Regions from separate parts of the Nocardioides hungaricus genome, predicted to be linked through region 2. Evidence: riboswitches for the same ligand, from Rfam matches in the RefSeq annotation. Region 2 holds a riboswitch; the other holds the start of a gene.
The links. Region 2 has a riboswitch for thiamine pyrophosphate ahead of thiE (thiamine phosphate synthase). Riboswitches for the same ligand answer to the same signal wherever they lie in the genome.
Positions count from the first base shown of each region.

Region 1: linked by a shared signal. The riboswitch ahead of ACYVKX_RS01040 (thiamine ABC transporter substrate-binding protein) and the one ahead of thiE (thiamine phosphate synthase) in region 2 are both predicted to bind thiamine pyrophosphate.

Region 1 covers NZ_BAAGRO010000003.1:1,153-4,550, reverse strand. Annotated here, with positions in the region: gene ACYVKX_RS01045 (ABC transporter permease) at 1-359, opposite strand, end outside; gene ACYVKX_RS01040 (thiamine ABC transporter substrate-binding protein) at 356-1,399, opposite strand; TPP riboswitch at 1,411-1,521, opposite strand; gene ACYVKX_RS01035 (arsenate reductase ArsC) at 1,950-2,600, opposite strand; gene ACYVKX_RS01030 (metalloregulator ArsR/SmtB family transcription factor) at 2,643-3,320, opposite strand; gene ACYVKX_RS01025 (aquaporin) at 3,368-3,398, shown strand, end outside.
Region 2 covers NZ_BAAGRO010000026.1:136,700-140,097, reverse strand. Annotated here, with positions in the region: gene ACYVKX_RS11710 (beta/alpha barrel domain-containing protein) at 1-279, opposite strand, end outside; gene thiS (sulfur carrier protein ThiS) at 285-473, opposite strand; gene thiO (glycine oxidase ThiO) at 470-1,591, opposite strand; gene thiE (thiamine phosphate synthase) at 1,588-2,226, opposite strand; TPP riboswitch at 2,195-2,304, opposite strand; gene cobA (uroporphyrinogen-III C-methyltransferase) at 2,425-3,177, opposite strand; gene ACYVKX_RS11685 (histidine phosphatase family protein) at 3,183-3,398, opposite strand, start outside.

The DNA.
Region 1 (3,398 bases), on a different contig from region 2:
GCCTCGCCGATCAGCTCGCGGAAGGCCACGCCGACCACGACGGTCGGCAGCACGAACGGCACCAGCAGCACGGCCCGCAGCGCCCGCCGGCCCGGGAAGGTACGGCGGTGCAGCAGGTGCGCGGCCGGGACCCCGAGCAGCAGCGAGACCGCCGTACCCAGCGAGGCGGACCAGACCGTGAACCAGACGACCCGGCGCACCCGCGGCCGGGCGAGCACCTCCACGACCGCGCCCGGGTCGAGGGCCCCGCCGACGACGAGGCCCTCGGAGATCATCCCGGCGACGGGCAGCACGAAGAACACGCCGAGGACCGCGAGCGGCACGGCGGCGAGCCCGACGAGCGCCAGCATCCGCCTCATCGGGAGGTGATGTCGCTCCACGTGCGCAGCCACTCGTCGCGGTTCTCGCTGATCGCGGCCGGGTCGACCTCCCACGGGTCGGCCGGCTGCCGGGCGAACCTCGCCCACTCGGCCGGCAGCTCGACCGAGGAGTCGACCGGGAAGACGTACATGCTGCTCGGCAGCGCGGCCTGCACGTCCGGGCTCAGCAGGAAGTCCACCAGCGCCCGGGCGCCGTCTGGGTTCTCGGCGCCGGCCAGCACGCCGGCGTACTCCACCTGGCGGAAGCAGGTGTCGAGCAGCGCGCTCGTGGTCGACTTCCCGCCGGCGACGGTGAACGCCGGCGAGGAGTCGTAGGAGAGCACGATCGGCCGGTCGCCCTTGCCGCCGCCCTGGGTGAAGTCGACCTGGTAGGCGTCCGACCACCCCTCGGTCAGCCGGGCGCCGTTGGCCATCAGGTCGGCCCACCAGCCCTGCCAGCCGTCCTCGCCGTACGCCGCGATCGTGGCGAGCAGGAACGCCATGCCCGGCGAGCTCGTGGCCGCGCCCGGGGTGACGAACAGGTCGCGGTACGCCGGGTCGACGAGGTCGTCGAGGGACGCCGGCGGCGCGAGGTCGCGCTGCGCGAACCAGGTGTCGTCGACGTTCACGCACACGCTCGCGTTGTCGACCGGCGTGAGCGCCCGCTCCCCGTCGTCACCGTCGCCGGGCAGCAGGTACTCCTCCGCGCCCGCCGGCAGCTCCGCGGCGTACGGCGCGAAGACCCCCTCCTCCAGCGCGCGCGACGCGAACGTGTTGTCGACGCCGAACGCGACGTCGCCGAGCGGGTCGTCCTTCGTGAGCACCAGCTTGTTGGTGAGCACGCCGGCGTCGCCCGAGGCCCGGATCACCAGCTGGTAGCCCGACTCCTCCTCGAACTGCTTCAGCAGCCTCTTCGGCAGCTTGAACGACTCGTGCGTCACCAGCACGACCCGATCCGAGGCGGGCGCCCCGTCCGCCGTGTCGTCGCCGACCGTCGAGCAGCCCGCGACCAGCGCTCCCGACAGCACGAGGGCAGGCACCAGTACCTGGATGTTTCGCAACTCCGACTCCCTTCGCCGGTGCTAACCGGAGCAGGTTCGTAGGGTCGACGCGCTCGCTGGCGTCCTCTCAGCCGATTGCCTCGGCTCCCCTGTCTGACTCGTCGAGTCTAGTGGTCCCCGCCGGACTGCGTGCGGGGGGACCGACCTTCGCGGCTCAGGCGTTCGTGAGGGCGCGGAGTGGGCAGTCGCACGTCAAGAGAGGCGACAAGGCCCCGCGCCGACGAAACGAGCCGACGAGGAGCGCGTCCTCGTCGTCGTTGCTCGATGGAGGAATGACCAGACCGGCCTCGGGCTGGTGTTGAGATGCGCGAAGGATCGCACGGCTGCCAGCGCCAGACTGTGCATCCACGGAGAGCCAATCGACCCGCTGGAGAAAGTAGCTCCTGCCCTGCCGTCCGCCTCAGTCGTCTGTGGGCGCGAGAGCGGTGGCCAATGAGCCCAGAACGGCATGGTGATGGCGCGTTGTTCGCAACCGTCGCCGCTGCTGGCGTGACGGCGGGGGTCCTGGCCGACTGCGCGCGGGCCCGCCTCAGCGAGCCGGGACGCCGAGCTCGTCGAGTAGTGCGAGCACGCGGCGCTCGATCTCGTCCCGGATCGGGCGGACGTCGGCGACGTCCTGGCCGGCCGGGTCGTCGAGCTTCCAGTCCTCGTACTGCTTGCCGGGGAAGTAGGGGCAGGCGTCCCCGCAGCCCATCGTGACGACGACGTCGGCGGCCTGCACAATCTCGTCGGTCCAGGGCTTGGGGTACTCCTGAGCGATGTCGATGCCGCGTTCGGCCATCGCGCCCACCGCGGCGCGGTTCACCTGCTCACCCGGCTCGGATCCGCCGGACCAGGCGACGGCGCGGTCGCCGGCGTGGTGGTTGAAGAACCCGAGCGCCATCTGGGAACGGCCGGCGTTGTGCACACACAGGAACAGCACGACCGGCTTCCCGTCCCCGCCCTTGCCCTCCACCTTGGCCATCGCCTGCAGCCGCTGCTTGGCGAACCGCTCGGCCAGTAGCGGAAGGAAGTTGACGAGGGTGGCCTTGCCGGCGAACTGGTCGTAGGAGGTGTTCAGGAAGCGCTCGATGGTCTCCTCGTTGAAGGTGCCGTCGAACTCCTGGGCGAGCCGGGCGGCGGCGGTCTTCAGTGCAATCTGCTGGTCGAGGGTGATCTGGGAGTTGGCGGGGGTGCTCACCGGTCGGCTCTCTCGTCGGTTGTGCGGTGCATGATCGGATGGTCAGGAGGCACGGTTGAGTAGGGGGGCGAGCAGGCGCACGCGAGCGGCGAGCTCGTCGTAGGCGCGGTCGAATGCCGCCTTCGTGCCGAGACCCACCGGGTCGGGGATCGACCAGTGGAGCTGGACGGCGGTCCCGAGTTCCTCGTGGGCAAGGTCGCAGACCGTGACGACCAGATCGCCGTCGCTGGCCACCGTGTCGAGATGTTGCGGCCGCACGTCGGGCAGCTCGAGGTGGTGCCGCCGCGCGGCCGCCACCGCGCCGGGGGCGATGCGCTCGGCGGGGTGGGTGCCAGCCGAGGCCGCAGGTATCGGGCTCTCCTCACGCCACATCGCCGCCGCCAGGTGGGAGCGGGCTGTGTTGGCGGTGCAGACGAACACGATCCGCTCCGGAGTCTCGATGGTGGGGGAGCCGAACGGCTCGAAGGCACGACGGACCAACCGCCAGTAGCTACGTCGTCCGTCTCCCTCGGAGCGGTGTCGCTCGATCAGTCCGGCGGTCTGCAGGATCTTGAGGTGGTGGGCGAGCAGGTTCGACGCAGTGCTCAGCCGGTCGGACAGCTCGGTGGAGGCCGCGTCGCCCATCGCCAGGAGATCCACGATCCGCAGGCGCGTGGGATCGGCGAGCGCGGCGTACACCCCCGCTCGTCGCTCTACGTCCGCGATTCGCTCAACTTTCATTGCCTCAAGTTTGACTGAGCAATCGAGGTGCGGTCAAGATGTCCGCCGTGAGCACACCTGGGCTCGACCCCCTGCCCC
Region 2 (3,398 bases):
CTTGACCCAGTCGGTCTCGAGTGCCTCGCGCGCCAGCTGAGCGGTGAGCACGGCCTCCCGGGCGCTGAGGCATCCCGCCGTGTTCGGCAGGATGCGCACACCCAGCGCCCGGAGCATGTCGAGCAGCCCGCCGCGCTCGGTGTCGGAGGTGCGCCGCACCGAGACGGTCACCAGACCGGGCCGGGCCGCCTCGACGATCTCACCCACGAGGCTGGTGCTGGTCAGACCCCCGGTGCCGATCCACAGCCGCCCGGGGAGGTCGATACCCGCCACCCGCATCCCAGTCACCCGCCCTGGTGGGCGGTGACGACCTCCACCGCGTCGTTCTCCGACAACCGAGTGTCGTGCCACGCCGCCGCCGGAACCACGGCGCCGTTCAGCGCGACTGCCACCCCTCGCGCGGACGGCACGAGGCTGTGCAGGGTCGCCTCCTCCTCCACCACCCGCGGTGTCCCGTTGACCTTGATGTTCATGGCACGACCACCCTTCCGTGAGGTGCCGGCGTGAGACTTCCGGAGCCGTACGACGAGAACCGGCTCGGCACGAACCGCCGCACCGTGGCTGGTACGTCACCACCTTCGACGTAGGCCCGCACGGCCCGAGCGGTCACCGGAGCCAACAGCACGCCACCGCGGTAGTGGCCGACAGCCAGCACCTGGCGCACGGGTCCGACCGCGGGGTGCGGTCCGATCAGCGGCCCGTTGTCGGGGGTGCCGGGGCGATGCCGGGCGGTGATCTCGACGACTTCGGCGCTCTCCAGCCCGGGGACGAGGGTGCGCGCGGCGTGCAGCAGCCGCACCACCGCCCCGAGCGTCGCCACCGGCTCCGAGGCATGCTCCTCCTCGGTCGCACCCACCACGACCTCGCCGCCCGCCCGCGGCACGACGTACACCGTCTCGCCGTGCACCCGCGCGCGCAGGACCCGGGACGGCCGGTCGGCCCCCCGCAGCCGGATCGTCTCTCCCCGGACCGGTCGGACCTGCGGCACCAGGCTTCGGGCCTCGGCCCCGGTCGCGACGACCACCGCGTCGCAGCCGAACTCGGTCCCGTCCGCGAAGGCGACTCCCCCGTCGAGCACCGTTGCCCGGGCACGGACCACCCGGTCACCCAGCAGGCACAGGAGGGCCTCGGCGACCAGGCGCGGGTTGACGTTGTGATCCTCGGGAAGCAGGGTCGCGCCGGCGACCCGCGACAAGGTGGGCTCGTGCGCGCGTGCCTCTCGCCGGTCGAGCTCCTGGAAGGCGATGCCTTGGGTCGCGAGGACCTCGAGCGTGCGTCGCATCTGCTGCAGGTCGTCGTGGTCCTGCCCCACCAGCAGCGTGCCCGCGGTGCGCAGGTCGATGTCCACGCCGGAGGCGGCCTGCAGTCGAGCCGCGTACTCCGGCCACAGTCGCGCAGAGGCGACGCCGAGCCTGAGCAGGTCGGTCTCACCGTGCCAGGCCTCACCGGCCGGGGCGAGCATCCCGGCCGCCGCCCGGGTGGCGCCGCCGCCCGGGTCGGGATCGAACACCCGCACGTCGTGCCCGCAGCGCACTAGCTCCTCCGCGCAGGCGAGACCGACTATGCCGGCACCGATCACCCCCACCCTCATGCGAGCGCGATGGCGTCGACGAGTCCTCTCGCGGCGATGGCGGGCTGAGGTGATCGACAGATGGCCGACGCCACCGCGACCCCGTAGGCCCCGGCCGCCATCACCTCGGGCACGCGCTCGGCGTTGATGCCAGAGATCGCGATCGCCGGCAGGACCCGAGCCGCATCACGCAGCGTCTCCAACCCGATCGGGTTGGGGAGACCGCTCTTCGTGGTCGTGGGATAGACGGGCCCAACACCCACGTAGTCGGCGCCCTGCGCCTTCGCCTCACGGGCCTGATCGGCGTTCCGGCAAGTGCCGCCGACGAGGAAACCCTGCGGTGCCAGGCGTCTCGCCGCGGCGACGGGGACGTCATCACGGCCGAGGTGGACACCGTCCGCGCCGGCGGCAAGTGCGAGGTCGACGCGGTCGTTGACGATGATGCGCACCGAGGTCCCGGCAAGGCGATCCACGAGGATGCGGGTGAACGCGACAATCTGACGGTCCGACAGCGACTTCGCCCGGACCTGGACCGCGTCGACGCCCTGGCGGACCACGGCCTCCAGCACGGCGATTGCTTCGTCGTCGTACGACCCGAAGTGGGTGATGCAATGAATGCGCGGTAGCACGTCGCTCCTCACTTCCTTCGCCGGCATTACCCGGATCAGGTTCGACGGTCAGAGCGGCTCCAGCCCCATCTCAGCCCGATGCCTCGGGCTCCCGTGTGGAATGCGACGATCGTAGCAGCCGTGCAAGCTCTCTCGGAAGGAGGTCAGCCGGACGGCACAGCCGTCCCGCATTTTGCGTGACAACCACGCCGACCCGCGGTGAGGCCAACCAGTGAGCTGAGCAGGTCAGAGCCCGGCGACGTCGCCGATCAGGATGATCGCCGGCGGGCGTACCTTCTCGGTCTCGATCGACTTTCCGAGCTGACCCAAGGTCGTGCGGATGACCCGCTCGCTCGCCAAGGATCCGTCCATGACGATGGCCGCGGACTGGCCGGCGTCGCGTCCGCCAACGATGAGGGTCTGGGCGATCACAGCGGCGTTTTGGACGGCCATCATCAGGACGATCGTGCCTCTTGATGCGGCCAGGGCGTCCCAGTTGACGAGACTTTCAGGGTGGCGGGGCGGTACGTGTCCTGAGACGACGGTGAAGTCGTGGACGACACCTCGGTGTGTGACGGGAATTCCCGCCAGCGCTGGTACGGAGATGGACGAGGAGAGGCCGGGGATGACACGGACCGGGACCCCGGCTTGTTGCAGGTGAAGCACCTCCTCGAACCCTCGGCCGAAAACGTGGCTGTCGCCTCCCTTGAGGCGGACGACCCTCTTTCCGGCTCGCGCCCGGTCGAGCAGGACGGCGTTGATGTCTTCTTGGGCGGTGAACCGGCTGCGCGGGAACTTGGCGACGTCGATGAGCTCCACATCGGGAGCGAGCCTTGCAAGCAACTCATGAGACACCAGCCGATCGGTCACGACGACATCCGCGCCGAGCAGCGCCTTGAGGCCAGCGATCGTGATGAGGTCCGGGTCGCCTGGGCCGGCGCCGACGAGTGTGACTCCGGCGGAGGAGGCTGGGTCAAGGCAAAGGGCTTGGTCAGGCATGAGCGTCATTGTCCAAGCCAGGTGAGGTCATCGTCGATGCGGGCCACGGCGCCGCTGGGGACGTCGACCCACGGTGCTTCGTGTGGCTTCATGCCTTGGAGGTACGCGACGGCGGACCGTATCGCGTCCCCGTGCGACACGAGGACGGATACGGAGCCGCGGTCGAGGTCGCCGAGCACAGCACCCATGCGGTCGTACACGTCCATGAGCGACTCGCCACC